4 regions of the Nostoc sp. DedQUE07 genome follow, and region 1 is predicted to be linked to each of the others. Evidence: predicted binding sites of a transcription regulator. Region 1 holds the regulator's gene; each other region holds the start of a gene.
The links. The regulator NtcA, encoded in region 1, controls nitrogen genes in cyanobacteria. The targets are predictions, from matches to a motif close to TNTGTANNNNNNNNTACANA.

Region 1 (5,486 bases):
CTGGTTGCTGATTCAGTGAGGCGATTTAAGTATCTTTCGATTAAAAGGATGGCAACAATGTCATCTATGGGTCTTGGAGGCTGTCGTAGACCCTGTGGCAATAGCTTGATTAGCCCTTTGGGCGGGAACATTTGCCAATAGCGATCGCGTGCTTCTAAGGTTGTGTAGCGCTCATCTACTAAAATAATACTCAACGGTTCTGTCAATTCTTGATATAATCTCTGTCTCCACTGTTTGGCTGTAGTTTGGTCGCCCATGACCATCAAAGAGATCGGAAACCTTTGGCGCAGTGTCTCAATGCTAGCGATCGCCTCTTTTGCTAACACAACTTGATGATAATACAGTTGCCGATCCAGTCCCATCACCCCTAAACCACACTTATCTCGACCTGGATCGAACCCCAAAATGACTGGTTGCATTGGTGAAAATTCACGGAAATTCATAATTAATTAAAAATTAAAAATGTTCGCATAGTATCTGCTAAATAAAAAATGCAGCTACAGCAATTATTTTGACTGCTGTTCAATATGTTTAAATCTTACTAATAACAGTGTGCAAATAATTTTTTAAGTACTAAAAATAATTTTTCCGTTAACTATTGCTACCAATTTTACTCTCAATGGCCCGGCTGTATAAGTATCCTCTGCTGCGATCGCTTTGATCTCCAAAAGTTGATTATACTGTCTTAATTGGCTGACAAAGCGCAGAAAAGTCCCCTCTACTTGCACATTTTCGACAATTCCGGCATTACGGGCACGAAATTGGGAAGCAGAAATCAGTATTTCTAGCCGCTGCTGTAACTGATAAGATGTCATGGTTTGGGAATCAGCAGTAGTCGTGGCTAACACCGTGCCTCCCGAAAAAACCAGTTGATTCTGGGCTGTATCCGCAAAAAATTCGATCTGCTTTTCTCCCCTGACGTAATTACCAGCAGAAAAAATTCGCACGACGTATTCTTTACCATCGCCAATTTGCTTGCTTAATTGATCGACCCGATCCTGGGTCACGCGCAACAGCTCTAAGTTTGCCGAATTTGCACCAGGTTCGCTTAATTCGAGGTTGGCGTTGCGATTGGCTTCTTGTAAAAGTTGTACCACTGCCTGACGAGCAGCGGCAGGTTGAGTAACACGAATTACAGCAGCAGACAGAACTTGACCGCGAACTAAAGCCAGCTTACCCAAACGCAGGTCGCGGTAGGACTGATAATATTTTTCCAGTCTGGCAACTTCCTGTTCTAGTTCCTCCTGTTGTGCTTCCAATTCTTTGAGGCGCGATTCCCGTTTGGCAATCACTTGCTCTCGTGCTGCAACTTCTACGTTACGCTTTTGAATCAGTTGATCCAGTTGAGCAATTTTTTGATCGCGCGCTTCTATGGCTTCTTGACGGTTAGCAAGTTCGCGATCGCGTTTTTCAATTGCTGTTTTGGCTTCGTCAATGGCTTTTTTCGCTTCTGCATACAGTCGTTGTCGTTCTGTCTTCAAGAGTTCAACTGCCGCCTGTAGCTGTTTTCTCTGATTGGAAACGCTTTGCAACTCAGCTATGGCTTTTTGGTACTGAGTTACAACTTGTCCTAGCTGGCCTTGAGTGCGTTGGAGTTGAGTTTGAGTTTGAGCTTGTTGACTAATAGTGCGATTCAACTGGGCTTGCGTTTCCCTCTGTTTGGCATTTGCCGCCTGCAAGGATTGATTAATTGCCTGCAAGTCTTGTTGTGCTTTTGCTTGAGCAATTCTTGCTTGGTTTAGCTCGCTCTCTACCTGACTTTTCTGCGTTTCTGCGGTTTTTAGCTGTTCCCGCTTCTGTCTGAGGTCTGTTTGAATATCTTCTAACTCAAAGACTCCTTTTCGCAAACCTTCGTCGGCAGCGAATAAAATCCCTAACGTTGATGCTGAAATCAAACCACCAGTAAAAATTGTTACTAGTACGGCGGTGTTTTTTGGACGAAGCTTAAAAAGTGAGAGGCGGGCTTTGCCAACTCGTGTGCCGATGCGATCGCCCACGGTGGCAATTACGCCTCCCAGAATCAAAATTGCTGCGATGAGGATGTATCCGGTGGTCATCTTTAGCTACCGAAATCCTTCCTGATACAGCCTACTACTTTTAAGCATTGTCTGGAAAGAAGTGGAAATTGGCAATAGCTGAAATTATTCAATTTTAGATTTACCTCTAGCTATTAGTGTCATTTTTCAAAATAGAACACGCGCCGATTCCCCTTTCTCCAATTGTTTTTATGTGAACTGTCTACTTAAGGTAACAGGTTTATGCACAGTAATCTTCTTTTTGTGGATAGAAATCATTTTTTTCTCACGCAAATCTCCCAGTAGCCTAGTAACGGTAACACGAGTTGAACCAATTGCCTCTGCGATCGCTTGATGAGATAATTTCAAATCAATTGTGATCCCATCTGCACAAGGAACGCCAAAATCCCGACAAAGAATTAACAAAAAACTCACCAACCTAGAACCCATATCTCGGTGAGCAAGAGTTTCAATCATCATCTCTGTTTGTAAAATGCGCGAAGACAGACCTCGCAGCATTAACATTGATAATTCTGGATTTTCCTTGAGTGCTTGTTCCACTTGTTCAATTGGTGCTGACAGTAATTCCGCAGGCGTAAATGCAACCGCATGGTAAAACCGATCCGACTTATTTCCTGTCAGCAATGACAATACACCAAAAACACTATTTTCCCGCAGCAACGCTACCGTTATTTCCTCTCCTGCCTCGTACACCCTGGAAAGTTTAACAGCACCTTTCAAAAGAAAATAAACTCGTTCGGCAGGATCGCCAGGAAAAAAGATCGTTTTATTGCGTTCAAACGTTTCCACAACTGGCGGAAACGCCCCGGTCGCCATCTGACGAAAAACATTTGCTAGGGCTTTATCTTGTGTCACGATCATCTCCCTTCCCCTACCCAATGCCGGAAAAACAAAAACTGATTACCTAAGAATACACCCGAAAAATGAATAAAGCACCGTCAACCTTTCTGTACTTTCCTATACTCCAACTAATCTCTTCATAACTCTTTGTTTATAATGATACATAATTGTTGATCCTTTCAGCTACTAATTGTTGATAAGTACTTCCAATAGCTATATTCAAAAGGTTTTTTGAAGAACAAATAAAGATATCTTGAGAATATCTTTATAAAAAATCAAGGTTTTTGTCACAGCAAACACCCTTAGCAATATTCATTTTTGTCAAGCCTGTATAAAACAAAGACAAAACGTGCCTCAGATTCTAGTATGCTCCTAATGATCGATCGCATTAACAATTTATATGCTAAATCTGACTGGAAAAAATGCCCTTGTTACAGGTATTGCCAATAACCGCTCGATCGCTTGGGGCATCGCCCAACAACTGCACAAAGCTGGAGCAAACCTGGGTATTACTTACCTGCCGGATGAACGCGGCAAGATGGAGAAAAAAGTCGCGGAGTTGGTAGAACCTCTTAACCCCAGCTTATTTCTTCCCTGTAATGTCCAAGATGAAGACCAAATTAAATCTACCTTTGAGACAATTCGCGAACAGTGGGGAAAGCTAGATATCCTCATCCATTGTCTGGCTTTTGCCAGCAAAGACGATTTAAGTGGAGATTTTAGCCAAACCTCTCGTTCTGGCTTCAACACCGCCTTAGAAATTAGTACTTACTCATTAGTGCAATTAAGTGGTGCAGCGAAACCTTTGATGACAGAGGGAGGTAGTATCGTCACCCTGACATATTTAGGTGGTGTTAGGGCAATCCCCAACTACAACGTTATGGGAATTGCTAAAGCGGGTTTAGAAATGAGTGTGCGTTACCTGGCTGCTGAACTAGGGCCGCAAAATATCCGCGTGAATGCCATCTCCGCAGGCCCCATCCGTACATTGGCATCTTCAGCAGTGGGTGGAATTTTGGATATGATTCATCATGTAGAAGAAGTAGCTCCCCTACGACGCACCGTCACTCAGCTAGAAGTAGGCAACGCTGCGGCTTTCTTGTGTAGTGATTTGTCCAGTGGGATTACCGGACAAATTCTATATGTAGATGCAGGATATGAAATTATGGGAATGTGACGCGATAAAGTTAGGAGTTAGGAGTTATGAGTTATGAATTTTTAACTCCTAACTTCTAACTCCTAACTCTTTTCACTCCCCATGCAAACAACCAATCGCCAAGTTAATTCAAACTACGATCGCCTAACTGAAACTTCTCGGATTGCCACTGTTCACCGCACTACTGGTGAAACTGATGTGCAAGTTACCATCAACCTGGATGGTAGAGGAACTTGCACAGCAGGAACAGGCATTCCGTTTTTGGATCATATGTTGCATCAAATTGCCTCCCACGGGCTGATTGATATAGATGTCCAAGCCAAGGGAGACTGGGAAATTGATGACCATCACACCAACGAAGATGTAGGCATTACTTTAGGGCAAGCTTTCAACCAAGCACTAGGCGACAGAAAAGGCATTGTCCGCTTTGGTAATTTTCTTGCACCACTGGATGAAGCCTTAGTTCAGGTAGCGCTAGACTTTTCTGGACGGCCTCACCTCAGCTACGGCTTGCAAATTCCTACTCAGAGGGTAGGAACATATGACACCCAACTGGTGCGAGAATTTTTTGTGGCTTTGGTGAACCATAGCCAAATGACACTGCACATTCGGCAACTGGATGGTATTAATTCCCATCACATTATTGAAGCGACATTTAAAGCCTTTGCAAGAGCAACACGGCAGGCGGTAGAAATTGACCCCCGACGTGCTGGCTTTATTCCCAGTTCTAAGGGAGTTCTATGACAGGAGTCAAATTGAATATTGGGATTAGGCATTGAGCATTGGGCGAATGGCACTAAGAAAAGATAAAACCCCTGCTAGGGCTGGGTGTTGGGGGTAGGGTGTAGGGTGTAGGGAAAAAGTAAGAAAAGTACAATCCTCGTGCGAACATCAATGAACTTCTTGCTCACTACACCCCACACCCCACACCCCACACCCAAAAGCCTTACGAATAATAGGTTTGCCGTTAACAAGCGTGCCATGCGGCATTGGGCATTGGGCACTTGTACTGAGTTTCGACTGCGCTCAACTAGCGCGTAGTCGTAAAGCCTGCGGCATAGCTACGCTTCGGGCGCAGCCTCTTCAAGAGTTGTATTCGGCATTGGGAAAAATCTACCCTTGTCTTCCCAATCCCCACTCACCAGTTTGAGCTAATTGACACACTCGTTTGTGATGGTTATTATCAGCCTACTGGGTAATTTTTAATTAATACCAAGCTGATAAATAGTGATTTAACCGAGATGAAGTCTGTTGCAGATGACCCTAATTCTCAACTTAATACGACAGACACTCCGCCAGTAGTCCTAACTTCTGAGTTGCGAAAAGCCTATCGCACTGGTTTTTGGCTAAATCAAAAAGTCGTATCTCTCAAAAACTGTTCTTTAACGGTTTACAAAGGCGAAACCTTTGGGCTGTTGGGGCCTAATGGCGCTGGTAAAACCACCCTTTTAAAA
Region 2 (5,486 bases), on a different contig from region 1:
GCCAAATCAAGGGCAGTACGTTGTAAATGGCTGAAAATTGCTCTACTGACCACATCTCTAGGCGCAAGTTCACCCGCAGGGTGATAGTCAAAAGCAAAACGCCGCCCTTCATTATCGATGAGATGTGCCCCTTCACCGCGTACAGCTTCGCTGATCAAGAAGCGATCGGCACCAGGTTTAGTGAGAGCAGTCGGGTGAAATTGGACAAATTCTAAATCGCGGAGGATAGCCCCAGCACGAGCTGCGATCGCTACCCCATCACCGGTACTCACTGCCGGGTTAGTGGTTTGGGCAAATACCTGACCGCCGCCACCGGTTGCTAGTACCACAGCACCAGCTCTTATCCAGGTGATTTTACCTTGATAAAACAGGCTAATTCCCTGACAGCAACCAGTTTCGGGTTCAATCCACAAACTCAAAGCCAAAGCTTGCTGAATGACTTGAATATTTTGGCGACGTAATACTTGAGCGGTGAGGGTAGTAGTAACTTCTCTGCCTGTAGTGTCAGCAGCGTGGAGAACACGGCGGCGAGAATGGGCGGCTTCCAAAGTTAAAGCTAAGGCTTGACCATGACGGTCAAAAGCTACCCCCAAGTTAACTAGGGATTGAATGCAGCTAGGGGCATGTTCGGCGAGAAATTCAACAGCGGTGCGATCGCATAAACCTGCACCCGCCTGGATCGTATCTTCAATGTGCAGCGTGGGAGAATCTTCTGGCGCGATCGCTGCGGCAATGCCACCTTGTGCCCAATCACTAGCGGATAAAGCAACGGTTTCTTTGGTAATCAAACCGACTCGCAAGGATTCTGGCAGACATAGCGCTGTGTATAGTCCAGCGGCACCAGCGCCGACTACTAAGACATCAAATTGGCTGGGAATATCTATCTGAGACAAGGTAATGTGTAGGGGGAAGTGAGGAGTTAGAAGTTAGGAGTTAGGAGTTTTGAATTTTTAACTCAAAACTCCTAACTCCTAACTCATATCATCTCCCACTCCCTAGAATCAGGAGTGGGCTGCTATTTGCTACATTAACTGCAATTCAGTTATCTGTAGATACCGTTGTTAAAGCGATCGTCTCCTTCATTGAAGGCAGGCTCTAGGTCTGTCACGGTGAATTTATCGAGGTTGGCTTGCAGGGTTTGTTTTTGGCGATCGCTCAATCCTGGAAGATCCAATACATCCTCTACCTTTTGGTAGGGAGCATTGGTGATGATTTTCTTAGCCAAGGTAGGATAAAGCCCTGGAAACTGTTGAAAAGCTCGGACGTTGGTATTATTCAAATCAATTTTTTTACCAAATTCCGTTCTTAGTTTAGCGTCTGCCCGATTCTGCCGCTCAATTGCCAGAACTGGGACTTGGGGAAAAGCAAAACTGTTGAAACTAGCAGCTTGGGCTATCTGAGTTGTTCCCAACCATCCCCAGCAACTAAGTAACAAGCTAAACACTGTTAATAAACGCGCCAATCCTTTCACGATTTTTCTACCTCTTTCCATCAAACAGCAATAAAAGTTTTAAGCTAACAACAGTTATTAGTCATTAGTCATTAGTCATTGGTCATTGGTCATTGGTCATTGGTCATTGGTCATTTGTAAAGGACAACTGACAAGGGACAAAGGACAACTGACAACTGACAAAGGACGAAGGACAAAGGACAAAGGACAAAAGCTGATAGCTTAGTCAACACAGCAGTCATCAGAAACTAATATACAGCGTATTAATATCCACAATATTTACCGTTACTGGGTTTGACTATACTTTTGCCAAAAATTTTCATCGTGGAAAGAGTGCCTGTATGGCTGCAATAGCGTTACATCGACGATTCCAGCAGCATTCTCTGCTTGACGAAATCTTTTCGGGGTGGCTGATTCTACCTTTCAAGCAGACACAAAACTGCACGATTTCTAAGATCGAAAACCTTGCCAAAAAAGACTTGATGCCGATCGATTTTTATGTAATATTTCTTAACTAATTAATCATCTACAGCATCATTTTTGATGTGCCGTAGATTGGGCTGGGAAAAGTTTCAGTAAGAGAAGCCCACACGCTCATTGCAACATCAACATATAATAGGACTCGTATTTGATTTTTGAAAAAAACTCAGTACACTTTTATTCCTTCTTCCCTGTTCCCTGTTCCCTCCCTACGCAAATAATTTCTCCGAATCAAAATGGATTCCTATATAGTGTCTCCTACCTTCTTCACGCTGCGATCGCAGCTAACAAAAATAGGCTGTCTACCAAAATTGTGCTTAAAACTGCGCCACCAAAGGCATACCAGTGTCTTTGATTTCGACCTAAAGCTGAAATTCCTACTGTTAATAGCACTACGGCGAGAATTATCGCCCAAGTTTGTCCCCAAGGTGCTTGTACTTGTATGAGAGCATTTTGTAAGATTTGCGGTACTACATCTGCATCTACTCTCATAATTTGCCGCCAATAGGGCATCAAATCTACTATATAAAAATATATATCTGTTAAAACTGTACCGAGTAAAGAACCTAAATAAAACCAGTTACCTACCTTGCCCCAATTCTTTGCCAGACACCAGCAAGCAAACGGTAAACCGATAAATTCCACAGGCAGATGCCATAAAGGTTCCCAACGTAACCAACCCCAGTAAATCGCTCCTGCTAACCAACTCCAGCTAAACCCCAAGAGCAAATCGCCCCAGACGTAAGTTGCAGGACGTGACATTAATACAAAACTGAGCCATACCCAAAATCCTGTCAGCGCTAAACTCAGACTTGGTAGCGATCGCACTATTGGCGCTTCTATAAATACTGGCACTGTTACCAAAAACACCGCTGCTGCAAACACTAACCAAGTTTGTCGGGTAGAAGGAGATAAGGGTAAAGAGGAAGAAAGGGAAAGTGTAGATTCCAATTGTCTGATACCGTTTTGCGCAGTATCAGCTAAATCCAACTCAGTATCAATAGAAGGGGTAGAAACGCTGTAGGAAGACAGTGTATTATTAATCAAAGTTTTTAATATTTGTTACTAAACTTTATTTTACTTAAGATATCACATTTTCAAATCCCCCCCTGGGGCATTGTAATTATACTAAAATTTCCACAAGCGCTGGTGCAAACCAAACAAAACATTCTGCGCCAGACGAATCCATTAAAGTTCCACTGATACAGAACTCCTTTGTAGTTCCTTATAAATAAGGGATTACACAGAGGTGAAAAGTCAGCTGCTATGAGTCTGCTAAATATTAAAATTTGATGAATTTTTCAAATTGCGTTGACTTATTGAGGCGGGTGTAAGAACATAGTCAGCGTCTTCGATGATGTTTTCGATCGGTCAAATTGAGTTTTCTACAAGATTGGGTGCAATAGAGAGTATATAAAGCAACATCATCAGCTAAACTCAGCCAAACAATGTTCATCACGATCTCTATCACACGAAAAAGGTATTAATTGTATATGGAGTTTATTCAAGCTTTTATTTTAGGTATTGTTCAAGGTATTACAGAGTTTTTACCAATCAGTAGTACTGCACATCTTATAATTTTTACCAAGGTATTTGGTTGGAAAGAACTAGGTTCTAAAGATTTTGTTGATGCGATTCAATTCGGCAGCGTTATCGCAATTGTGGGGTATTTTTGGTCGCTGATTTCTAGTATTGTCAAAGGTGGAATCGAAGCACTAAAAGCCAAAGACTGGCAACGCGAAGAATGGAAGATTCTTGTCGGTATTGTCGTCGGAACACTGCCGGCTTTAATTTTCGGCTTCCTTTTGAAAGATATTTTACCTGAGAGTGCATTAATTATTGGCATCATGTCAATTATTATGGCACTTTTACTAGCTCTAGCAGAAAAAATTGGCACTCGTAAGCGCGGTTTTGAGTCATTGCAGATTCAGGATGGTATTTTGGTTGGATTGGGACAAACACTTGCCTTGATTCCGGGCGTTTCTCGTTCTGGTTCGACGTTGACAACTGCCTTATTTTTAGGATTAGAACGTGCTACAGCAGCAAAATTCTCATTTTTGTTAGGGTTTCCAACTCTTACAATTGCGACGCTGTACAAAAGCTTGAAAATATTCAAGTTGTTTCAAGCTCACCAGTTGCCAGATAACATTGTTGCACTGTTAATTTTAGGAATTATTTCAACGTTTATTTTTTCCTACCTATCAATTGCATTTTTGATCAAATACTTAGCAACCAAAAACACTTTGATATTCGTATGGTATAGATTAGCATTCGGTAGTGCAATCTTACTAGCGATCGCAGCTGGTTGGAAAGGATAATATTCATTAGTCATTAGTCATTAGTCATTTGTCATTTGTCCTTTGTCCAAAGCAAATGACTAGAGCGATCGCTCGGTTGTATGTAATACAATCTAACCTCACTTCCATTCCTCTCTCCTAAAAGGAGAGAGGCTTTAAATTTTACTCCCCAACGCGACTAGGGAAGAGGCTGAGGTTAAGTCTGTATTAAACTCAACTAAGAAACGCTATAATGCCCAATGCCCTATGCCCAATGCCCCATTCCCCATGACTACCATTCATCCTGCTCGAATTACCAAAGTTCTTCCAGACTCAATAGCCGCAGAGATTGGTTTTGAAGTTGGGGATGCGATCGTTGCAATCAATGGTACACATCCCCGCGATTTAATTGATTATCAGTTTTTGTGTGCTGATGAAATTTTAGAATTAGAAGTTTTAGACGCTACTGGTAAAACTCATAGCTTGGAAATCGAAAAAGATTACGACCAAGACTTGGGACTAGAATTTGAAACTGCCCTATTTGATGGCTTAATTCAGTGTAATAACCGTTGTCCTTTTTGCTTTATCGACCAACAACCACCAGGTAAGCGCACCAGCTTGTACTTTAAAGACGACGATTACCGCTTAAGCTTTTTGTACGGCTCTTATCTTACCCTGACCAATTTACCAGAAAGAGAATGGCAGCGGATTGAACAAATGCGCTTATCTCCGTTGTATGTTTCTGTTCATGCCACGGAGCCGGAAGTTAGAATTAGACTCTTGAAAAATCCCCGTGCAGGACAAATCTTGCAACAACTCAAGTGGTTTCAAAAAAGACGGCTACAAGTTCATGCTCAAGTAGTTGTTTGTCCTGGTATAAATGATGGCGAACATCTAGAGCAAACCTTAAAAGACTTAGCATCCTTTCATACTGGTGAAGTGCCTACGGTGGCATCGGTGGCAGTTGTGCCAGTCGGATTGACAAGGTTTCGGCCTCCAGAAGACGAACTTACACCCGTAACCAAAGAAAAAGCGAAAGAAGTGATTTCTCAAGTGCGAATACTCTCGCAACAATTTCGTCAAAAGTTTTCCTCTAACGTCGCTTGGTTAGCTGATGAGTGGTTTTTGATTGCAGGTGAAGAATTACCGAGCGAATCTGAATATGAAGAGTATCCCCAAATTGATAATGGTGTTGGTTCAATTCAGTTGTTTATCAAGCAATTTGCAGCCGCGGCAACAGAATTACTACCGCTAAAAGTTTATCCTCAGAGAAAATTAAC
Region 3 (5,486 bases), on a different contig from region 1:
TTTCTAATTCTTGGGTTTCATAACGACCTTCTTCTACTTCTAGAGAAGCCCGATCGATGGCATTTAAATAGGCTTCTGCTAAAATTTCTAACAATTCCTCTGGCGTAAGATAATAGCCCCCAGCTTTGCGCCGCTTATTTTCTCGTTGAATTTCCCGAATTGAATTCCGAATTGAGACTTCCCAAGAACGAGTCGTGCGATTTTCCGCTTGTTGTTTAATCAGAAGCAACAGCAAAATCACTGCATAGCTACGAATCGTTTTGATTATGTCATTTCGGCTCATTTCCTCTAATTCTTCAACTATAATCAATGCTCCTTGAACATCGCCTTTAACAAGCAAGTCTTTCAGAGTTAATAATTCTTCCATCATCAGCGCCTCAAACATCGGCAACTTCTATTGTGGCTTATAGAGGTTCCAGTTTAGATAAGATAGGCTAATGCGTTTCATCTATAAGCGATCGCTACTTAAATGTATTATTCTTTGCAAATACACAATATTCAGATAATTAAGATACAGCAAAATCGGTGTATTGCCGTAGTTCAGCAGGATGGAAACCCAAGACAATATCTTCGCGCAAAATACCCGCTTCTAATAATGCCTCTGCAACTGGCTCAGAAGTACGATCATATTGAATCCACACTTTATCATTAATAATATCTATATGTACCACCGAACCATGTACGCGGCGCACTCCATCCCAGCCAATGTGTAACACTTCGTAGTCGTTTCGCTCCGAGTCAATGACTGCTTCTGTGTCTATTTGACCGTTAGCAGGCTTGTGACTAGCATAGTCAAATATCAACTGACGAATAATTTCACGATACCGAGTTAGCTTATCCATCTGATAATCCTTTCTAGTTGCTCGTCAAAGACAATTAGGTTTATTCTTATACTATTAAGAATTAGCTGACCAAAGCGTTCGGAAAATATACCTTCGTAAACCCGCTTGGGAATTGCTGGTTATGATTTTGCCCTTTGCAGGCAAAATCTTGAATAAAGCCCTTCTCAACGTCTAGAGTTCACAAAAAAGCGATCGCTCCATTAAACCAAAGTGCGATCGCTATTTAAGTTTATGTCGGGGCAGACACCTTGCCCACCTAAAATCTAAATATCTATCTCGCTCAACTCACGTGTAATGTGATCGAATGGTTCATCTACAAAAGCACTATTAACCACACCTGCTGCTGCTACTTGCTCCTTAATTAGCTCCTTGAGAATCTGGATACCGCGAACCGTAGGGCCAATAGGTACTCCTAAAGAATTGTAAGTTTCCCGCAGCCCTTGCAGCACTCGTTCATCCAACACATTGGTATTCCCAGCAACCAGCGCATAAGTGGCGTAGCGCAGATAGTAGTCCATATCGCGCAGACAAGCTGCATAACGACGAGTTGTATAAGCATTTCCACCAGGGCGAATCAATTCTGGCAGTTCTTCAAATAACTGTAAACCAGCTTGCTTGACAAGTCCAGCCGCATTAGAATTGATTGCCGCCGCCGCTTGTACTCTTGCTGTACCACTATCAAAGTAAGACTTTAGGCTATCGATCGCATTCCGGTCAAAATAACGACCAGCTAAGTCATAATTCTTAATTAAACTTGTTACTGCATCGCGCATTCCTTCTTCTCCCAATCATTGCTATTTATGGTTTGATATTTATTTGGCTGCACTTATGCACCAGTAAATTTTTGTGCTATTAAAAATAGATTCGGCACAAAAACAATCTATCCACTACATAAGGATTTTATGTCAAAGTTGACCCTATATGATGAACTTTCCAGTTTTGTACAGATGATCGCCGAAAGGTTAATATAACCTGATAATCCAGATATCTGTAGCACAAGCTACAAAATCAGCTAATGTCTAGTATTTAAGATATTTCTGGTGTGTCACGGCCTGATTGAGATCGGTAGGGTTAGGATGCAATGTAAGATTTTGGTTTACTTTAGGAAATTGGTAGAGAAGGAGTAACAATGACAACACCACAAGAAGTCTTGAAATTGATCCAAGACCAAAAAATTCAGCTGATCGATCTCAAATTCATCGATACAGTAGGGACTTGGCAGCACCTCACACTGTACCAAAACCAAATCGATGAGACTGCATTCACTGATGGCGTACCGTTTGACGGTTCCAGCATCCGGGGTTGGAAAGCGATCAACGAATCGGACATGACGATGGTACTCGACCCCAACACTGCTTGGATAGACCCATTCATGGAAGTCCCAACGCTAAGTATAATTTGTAGTATTAAAGAACCCCGCACGGGTGAATGGTACAATCGTTGCCCACGCGTTATTGCCCAAAAAGCAATAGATTACCTGGTTTCCACTGGTCTTGGCGACACAGCCTTCTTTGGCCCTGAAGCTGAGTTTTTCATCTTTGACAGTGCTAGATTTGCCCAAACCGCCAACGAAGGCTACTACTTCTTAGAGTCCGAAGAAGGTGCTTGGAATTCCGGTAAAGCTGGTACAGATAACAAACCCAACTTGGGTTACAAACCACGCTTCAAAGAAGGTTACTTCCCAGTTTCACCGACGGATTCTTTCCAAGATATCCGTACAGAGATGCTGTTGACGATGGCACAATTAGGTGTACCCATTGAAAAGCATCACCACGAAGTTGCTACTGGTGGTCAGTGCGAACTAGGTTTCCGTTTTGGTAAGTTGATCGAAGCGGCTGACTGGTTGATGATTTACAAATATGTCATCAAGAACGTTGCCAAGAAATACGGCAAAACCGTTACCTTTATGCCAAAACCAATTTTTGGCGATAACGGTTCGGGAATGCACTGTCACCAGTCCATTTGGAAAGACGGCCAACCTCTGTTTGCAGGTGATAAGTATGCTGGTTTGAGCGATATGGGGTTGTACTACATTGGTGGTCTTCTCAAACACGCCCCAGCGCTGTTGGCAATCACCAACCCTAGCACCAACTCATACAAGCGCCTAGTACCTGGTTATGAAGCTCCTGTGAACTTGGCTTACTCCCAAGGGAACCGTTCTGCTTCTATCCGTATTCCTTTATCTGGTACTAACCCCAAAGCCAAACGTTTGGAATTCCGTTGTCCAGATGCTACTTCTAACCCCTATTTGGCATTTGCTGCAATGCTTTGTGCTGGTCTCGATGGCATCAAGAACAAAATCCATCCTGGTGAACCCTTAGATAAGAATATCTATGAACTCTCTCCAGAAGAACTGGCAAAGGTTCCTTCAACTCCAGGTTCTTTAGAGTTGGCTCTGCAAGCACTAGAAAAAGATCACGCCTTTTTGACCGAATCAGGCGTCTTCACGGAAGACTTTATCGAAAATTGGATTGACTACAAACTAGGTAACGAAGTCAAACAGTTGCAGCTGCGTCCTCATCCTTACGAGTTTTACCTCTATTACGATGCTTAATTAAGAGTCGTATCTAACTAAAAAGTAATAAGTAAGTTTTGCCACCCTAGAGTAAAGGGTGGCTTTTTTTAGAGTTGTCGGTTGAGATATTCACTCAAAAAATCAACCTTAAAACTTAGCTCATGGAAGCATGACTCGGCCCATAAATCATCCGAGTGTTAGCATCAACCTTCCCTTGAATCGGGTTCCAGTAGTGGGATGCTTCTTCAGGAAGACCAAGTTCTTGTGCAGCCCGCATCAGCATAGATTGTTGGCGATTCTTGACTTGCTGATGTTCGCGCACCATTAACGCACGGGATTTATCTGCGATAGACATAACCATAGTCCTCTCTATTTTGTGAATATATAATTTTTGGTTTTTTACTTACAAGACTAATATAACAAAAATTCTGTAACATAAGCTACTTTTTGCAAAAGTTTATATTTGCCTTTGCTGACAATATCAAGTATTTGTTTCCAAAAGCCGGAAAAATCTTCCCAATCTACTTTTGATAACTAAAATCATCTAGCTTCAGATTGGTCTAACCTAAAAAAACACACCTTACCCAAGGCTGAACATTTATTCGTTACTTTTTTCTACACTTAAGGTCAACTCAAGTGATTAATTTTTGTAACTTTGATTTTTTTTTCGGTGAAGCGACACGAATACAGCAGTTGCAAAAAATTAAGTTACGATCGAATAAAGATTTACAAAAATTTACATAAACTATGGCAGTTACCTATCCGCGTAAATTTCAGAATGTTTTGAGTGCCAGAGATATATTAAAACGGGTGGTATGCGATCGCGAAATCCATCTAATTACTCTCAATCGCTACCGTTACAGCGAACAACGCAGTTGCAAAGACCTAACTGAGGTAATTGAACAACTGAATGGACAGCCACGGGAACTGATCCGGGATTTGTCTCATCACGTCTCAGATGAAGCTCGTCATGCCATGTGGCTAACTGACTTGTTGATTGATTTGGGAAGCGATGTAGGAACTCCCCCCGGAACTTCCTATATTGATGAATTCGATCGGCTGCTCGACAAAGACACCTACGATCCAAAACACAACCTAGAGGACGGCATGATTGCTGCCTTGGCCGCAATTAACATTACCGAAAAGCGGGGTTGTGAGTATTTCTCTGCTCACATTCACGCGCTTAAACAAGCACCGCAGACAGAAGAAAACATCAAAATTCGGGAAACTCTTGAAAAAATTCTCCCAGAGGAAGCAGGACATGTCCGTTGGGGTAATCGTTGGCTAGGAGAACTTGCGCGTAAGAGTCCAGAACATCAGCAAAAGGTAGAGCAAGCCAAGCGAAAATATACTGCAATTGAACAAGCGGCCTTTGAATCAGGAATGGATATCACCTTGGGTGCAGAACTACGGGGAGTTGCCAACCTGGTGGAAGTCGCAAATACTATGCCGCTTTGGCAACGTCCCCAATACTTGATGGAACGTTTACCCCAGACTTTGCTAGCGCCGGAGTTGCAATTTACTAGGATTCAGGCTGCACAAAAGGCTTGGCAGCGAGATCCACAGACATTCATCGAGAAGTTTGTGCCAATGTTCCTCAACGGCATCCAGGGAAGAGAAAGTAGCCGCAAGAACACAACGGTGTAAAAAGGCATTGGGCAGAGGGGCACAGGGGAAAAACTTACTGCAACTTTTCCCCTGCTCCCCACTCTCCACTCCCTTTTCTTTAAGGAAAATTCATATAAAAAGACCAGATGCAAAGTTTTGCATCTGGCCTTGGGTGTAAAATAATTAAAAAGACTAAGATGATCTGGCAGATCCTTCTTAACATTTATTTTGTCGGGAGCTATCTACGAAGAGAACAAACTAAGGAACAAAAGTAGATTTACATTAGTAAATTTGTTAGCAAGCGTAATAAGCCTATACTACTTGTGTGAATGCCTACCTAGATAAGCAAGAGATGAAACGAAAGGGATTTTATGCTTCGGGAAAAGACGCTAAACAGATGTCAGAGCAAAGATCGGTTACTTGCTTATGTAGATAATCGGCTACTGGATGTATGAGAAGAAAATTTATTGGGAAATAAAGTGAAGTTGCCCTAAGGCTGTTTGTTCAACAAGCAAAATGTT
Region 4 (5,486 bases), on a different contig from region 1:
TAAAAATATTTTCACCATCGATAGTTACCTTTACAGATAATGATTTATAAAAATTACTATCCGCATATACAATGAATGTAAATTAATCATTTATATTCCACTGAAAATTTTATTTGTTGGAAGTTTTTTTTTAAAGATGAAGTCTTCAATCCCTTCTACATCCTCATTGTGGTTCGATAATTGAACCCATAAACAAAATATTTCCCGTCTGATTATCCCTGATGGCGCAGAAGAAGGGACGATCGACAATCATTCGGAATGGTTCTGGTTCTTGTCTTGCAGATGTTGCTACTATTCCCACTGAAGTAGCCGCGGCCGCTTCAGTGCCTTCTTCGTTTACTTCGACAAAAGTTTTATGCTTAACTTGGCTAATGGCAAAATTTTTACCCATGCCAGAAAAATTGGCCTTGTTGCTGAAAGCCTCCCCCATACCTAAAGTTTTTAAAGCATCATTGAGTGTAATCTCGTAATCTGTTTTGAAGCGGGGTAGGCGAATAAACCCTTTTTGATTGTTGAACTGAGTCATCCATTTTTCCCAGTTCTCAACATTCAAGTTTTGATAAAATGTTTTGAGGTTAGAATTCTTTTTGGGTAAGAATATATAAAAACTTATCTTACCATCTTTACCATAAGGTAAACTAACTGCCTGAAATTTTTCGCTTTCATAGTATTTATAATCACCCTCTTGTGACATCATTGGGTGTTGTTTTGGCCTGTTAGATGTGATGTAAAAAGGATATGGAGCAGTTTCTTTCTTGTCAAACTCGTTACTCCAATTACCTTTAAAATATATGGCATTAATCAGAAATAATACCTGATTTGGTTCAATTTTTTCAACTATTTTAGTGATTTTACCGTTAGTATTTTCTTTGACCCAATTATTGATAATGCTAGATGCGGCGGCATCTTGAAAGTTTAAATTGCTGACTTTGGCTTGATAGAAGTCCTGGGTTCTTTTGAGAAAGCCTGGTGCAAAGCTAACTTTTTGATTTGCCCAAAGTGAGTTAGCAATTTTCAATTGCACTTTCGTATCCGAATTGTCTAAAAGCTGTTTTAATACCGCCGCATAAGAAGAGTTGATTTCTGGTAGAGTCATCCCCTGTAATTCCAGGGTTTTTGCCATTGCTTGTTGAGTCGAGCCGCTAGCGCCGTTATAAGTCATAGCAAGAGCGATCGCAACACTCGAAGGTGAGATAAAAATATTTTTATCACCCCGATCGTTTTTCAGAACTTCTGAAAATAGTTTGAAGCCAAACTTGTTGCTAGACTCAACAATTTTTGTATCAGTGTTGGCTGTTTTTTTTTGCAATGGAGTTTCTGGCTGAGGTAAACTAGATTGGGCAAGGGCACTTTTATTACTATCGACTTGAGAACACCCTAATACACTGAATAGAACAACGCTTGCAGCTGCCAAAGCATAACGTCTGCCTAGACTAACACCGTAACGTCTTTGCAGGAAATTTTCTTTCGCATCACTCAATTTATGGCGATTCATTTTGCTACCTCACTTGCCAAAGATTCCCGATTTGTGCTCAGAGTTGACGCAGATACTGTGTCAATGATTAACTATTGCATTTACTCCAATAGAAAAATGGGACTGTTACAGTTTTCGTAACAGCAAATTAGTAGCTTAGAGTAATTAAACACAACTTGTGGAGTTGCTAATTCTTGATTGAGACGGCTATACAGACGACTTATAAAAAATTTTTTTCTTAAAGAATTTTTATCTTTACGTATAAACGTATTGTAAGCTACGCGATCAAAAATAACCACTTCTGTGAGGTTTTTATAGATCGAATAACATTTCTCAGAGGCACGAAATCTCGTTCCCATGCTCTGTATAGGAACGAGAAAAACGCTGTAATTTTACACAGATATTTGTGCTAACTTATTTCAATTAATAGGTACACTCCACCAAGCTAAACTGTAGGGTTGAGTCGCTTCATTGAGCTTTTGACGAAATTGGACGCGGATTTTGTAATTGCCAGTAGCAGTAACGGGGCAGAAAATATGTTCTACACTATCAATTTGGCTGATTGAGGAGCAAACAGCACCAGCTTCCGAATTTTGAGCATCAGCTTTTACTAAGTATAGGTCGAGATTATTTAAGCCGCGATCGCGAAAATTTTCGCCTACATCATATTGCTGGTTTTTATTTTTATCGTTGAGTTCTACCAATCGATCCCAACTCAGGGTGACAGCAACAAAACTTCCCTGCTTTAACGGTTTTGCTAATATATAGTCAACAGATGCTCCAACATCAACTGTGCGATAATCCCAACCAATAGCCGGTACCGCAGCTGATGCTTGCCATTGACCAGCATTAAATTGCTGATAAGCGCGAAATACATTCAAATGACCCGCTCCCATTTGGGCATCTAAGGGAATCTTTGGATCTTTATAAGCATCAGAATCTAGCCAGTTTTGATTTTGCTTATCAATTAGCGTCCGAGTCATTCCCAACCTTAAGCCATCGCCGCTATCTAGAAGTTTGTCTGCTGAATTCAGCAATACAGCTTTCATCACTTGATGACGCCGAGAATCAATGCTCCAGTGGGGTTGTTTTGTCCGCATCTGTCGGTCTGCAAGTTCCTGCAACAGAGCAACGGTAGCTGTAACTTGAGGCGCGGCAAAACTAGTACCTGTAACCTTGTTCAATTTGCCATCTGGATTGAGCAAAGGAATATTATTACCAGGAGCAACTAAACTGATAGCGCGACGCCCATCAAGGTCAAATTCCTTTCCAGCTAGTCTTTGATTCACCCCTTGGTTAACACCCGCCAGATTAGCCACGTCTACTTTGTTAAAAACTCCCCCTCGGCGGGATGAAAAAGCCACGTTGATTGCATTAAAATTATCTGTAGGAATAGGAATGCCGCCTTTGCCCTGGTTGCCTGCGATCGCATACAAAACATCATGAGCGCGACTAGACCAGTCAACACATAAAGTTAATAAAGCATTGCCGTCTAAAGTAGCTTCCGGTCGAGGATCGCGGCTCAGAGGTTCCCCAAAGCTAAAGTTAATCGCACGGACATCACCACCATTTTGGAGCGCTATGTGCTGTGCCGATAAGCACTCTTCTGGCTGACCCATGTTTTTAGTGGAACCCACTGCTGATGAATACAATCGCGCTCCCGGCGCAACTCCTGGCAAAGCTTTGTCTTGACTCACCATCACACCAGCGACATTGTAGGCGTGGGGGTCAACACCAGTATTAGACTTAGCTGGGCCATTGCGTAAGAAAACCGCTGCTAAAGATATGGCACGATTTTTAGACACCGCCTTATCCCACCCAAACATTCCCGGTCGACCAATTTCCACTTGACCAATAGCAATCTTGCGACCGATTAAATTATAAGGAGCTTGGTGTAGCTTCAAAGCATCAATACCGTTAGTTCCCAAAGCAGACTCTAAAGCCGAAGCAATTACCGGCGCACTCAGACAAGAAGCAGTTAATCCCCAAATTATCCAGGTTAGTTTTTTAGTCATTTGTTATTTGTCATTAGTCATTGGTCAAGAGTTAGGAGTTAGGAGTTAGGAGTTAGGAGCTAGGAATTCGGAGTTATTATTTTCCCTCTGCTTTCTACTCCTGCAAAAAGACCGGGATCAAACTTATGAGTCTTGCTCAATGCTTTGTTACAATGCTTACAGACGAGGACGCTTAAAAACCCACTAGCCATGACCCAAAACCTATCTCAAAAGCCCATTGTAATTTCTCCATCTATCCTATCAGCCGATTTTAGCCGTCTGGGTGACGAAATTCGCGCCGTAGACGCAGCCGGAGCAGATTGGATTCATGTTGATGTAATGGACGGTCGTTTTGTACCTAATATTACGATAGGCCCTCTGATTGTGGAGGCGATTCGTCCGGTTACAACTAAGCCTCTGGATGTCCATTTGATGATTGTGGAGCCAGAAAAGTATGTAGAAGGATTTGCTAAAGCGGGTGCCGATATTATCTCCGTACACTGCGAGCATAATGCCTCTCCACACCTACACCGCACCTTGGGGCAAATAAAAGAGCTTGGTAAGAAAGCTGGAGTTGTACTTAATCCTGGTAGCCCTCTAGAGCTAATTGAATATGTTCTAGATTTGTGTGATTTAGTACTAATTATGAGCGTCAACCCTGGTTTTGGTGGTCAAAGCTTTATCCCTGGTGTGTTACCCAAAATCCGCAAGCTACGCCAAATGTGTGATGAACGCGGTCTTGACCCCTGGATTGAAGTGGATGGGGGGCTGAAGGCAAATAATACCTGGCAAGTTTTGGAAGCGGGAGCCAATGCGATCGTCGCTGGTTCAGCTGTGTTTAATGCTAAAGATTATGCTGAGGCTATTACAGCAATTCGCAACAGCAAGAGTCCTACTCCAGAATTAGCTAAGGTTTAATTCCTTTTTGAATTAACCAATTATTAAATATGGAAGTCAAAAAGAATGTAGAGACGTAGCTGTGCTAGGTCTCTACAAGGATTCTAGATAAATTTCACCAAATGTCTAGTTTTCACAAAAAATAAGGTGGGCAATTTGCCTAGCTTATTTTTTTTATATACAGATAAAAAACTGGAAGCTATTCAAGTTTTGAACTTCCAGTAGTGTTATATAAATTGAAAGTTTAGAAACTAAAGATAATCCCGGTTGGGAGGACTAGGATTACAATAGCCGAAAGAGAAGCGTATAAGCTACTAGTTCTATCAGCCAAGGACAACAATTTCACCGCAACTTTTCTATTTCCGTTCCTGGAATTGATGTTAAGCGTTTGCTTTATTAACTAAAGCAACACCAATCACAGGATAGAAAGTTTTATGAGCATTACTCGCACCGTCTGCAGTCAGTGAAAGCTGTGTAAAATTTGGCTTGGGGGAATCCACCTCCCCAAATTCTCTTTGCTCAGACTTCCTCAGAAAAAGAACCACCAGTAGTAACAGTTGAATTATTGGTCTTGGTCTAGGAGTTATTTACTCCATGAAATGCTGACTACTTTTGTAATCAGTTTGATTTATTTCATAGTTAGAACTAATCGTTGATTTTATTTTTTAAATTAACTTGCTTGCCAAATCACCTCTATTTTGGTTGAAGTTGTGGTTGTTATTAGTTTACCAATATCATTAGTATATATTTGCCATTTTGGCAGATTTTTGCCAAATCTATAAAATTAATGACTGCGATAGAAAACCTGCCATGCTATAAATTTTAAATTAGCATCGCAGGCTTTCAGATAATCAATCAGCTTTAGAGCAGAATCTATTGATTCCAAATACTTTTTAATTGAATCCACAGGATTTCAAGGAAACGTCTTGAACATTTTCTGGTTTTAATGGCGATGTGCTTGATTGATGTTCGTTAATTTGCTATGTCAATCTCTGGTCTAAACTCCCACCAAGGATTTATGCTTTTTGCTTTCTAGCTACTTCTAGATAAGCTAGGTCTTTAATTTTGCTTAAGCAGCTTGATGACACATTATTCTCAGACCGAGAATCATGAGCGTGTTT

Region 2: the regulator NtcA is predicted to act here: its motif matches at 2,980-2,999, upstream of RMZ95_RS23090 (DUF3120 domain-containing protein).
Region 3: the regulator NtcA is predicted to act here: its motif matches at 1,830-1,849, upstream of glnA (type I glutamate--ammonia ligase).
Region 4: the regulator NtcA is predicted to act here: its motif matches at 3,633-3,652, upstream of rpe (ribulose-phosphate 3-epimerase).

What each region holds. Positions count from the first base shown of each region.
Region 1 is NZ_JAVRCC020000004.1:168,124-173,609, forward strand. It holds gene RMZ95_RS04985 (resolvase) at 1-443, opposite strand, end outside; gene RMZ95_RS04990 (DUF3084 domain-containing protein) at 567-2,057, opposite strand; gene ntcA (global nitrogen regulator NtcA) at 2,226-2,897, opposite strand; gene fabI (enoyl-ACP reductase FabI) at 3,277-4,053, shown strand; gene hisB (imidazoleglycerol-phosphate dehydratase HisB) at 4,135-4,776, shown strand; gene RMZ95_RS05010 (ABC transporter ATP-binding protein) at 5,274-5,486, shown strand, end outside.
Region 2 is NZ_JAVRCC020000034.1:33,650-39,135, reverse strand. It holds gene nadB (L-aspartate oxidase) at 1-893, opposite strand, end outside; gene psbU (photosystem II complex extrinsic protein PsbU) at 1,043-1,471, opposite strand; gene RMZ95_RS23090 (DUF3120 domain-containing protein) at 2,198-2,977, opposite strand; gene RMZ95_RS23085 (undecaprenyl-diphosphate phosphatase) at 3,424-4,248, shown strand; gene RMZ95_RS23080 (TIGR03279 family radical SAM protein) at 4,495-5,486, shown strand, end outside.
Region 3 is NZ_JAVRCC020000024.1:76,709-82,194, reverse strand. It holds gene RMZ95_RS18985 (DUF29 family protein) at 1-367, opposite strand, end outside; gene RMZ95_RS18980 (XisI protein) at 507-842, opposite strand; gene RMZ95_RS18975 (hypothetical protein) at 830-955, opposite strand; gene apcB (allophycocyanin subunit beta) at 1,106-1,615, opposite strand; gene glnA (type I glutamate--ammonia ligase) at 1,972-3,396, shown strand; gene RMZ95_RS18960 (hypothetical protein) at 3,512-3,712, opposite strand; gene RMZ95_RS18955 (ferritin-like domain-containing protein) at 4,105-5,004, shown strand.
Region 4 is NZ_JAVRCC020000068.1:20,211-25,696, forward strand. It holds gene RMZ95_RS30645 (hypothetical protein) at 1-50, shown strand, start outside; gene RMZ95_RS30650 (serpin family protein) at 164-1,495, opposite strand; gene RMZ95_RS30655 (S8 family serine peptidase) at 1,894-3,489, opposite strand; gene rpe (ribulose-phosphate 3-epimerase) at 3,679-4,386, shown strand; gene RMZ95_RS30665 (HetP family heterocyst commitment protein) at 5,382-5,486, opposite strand, start outside.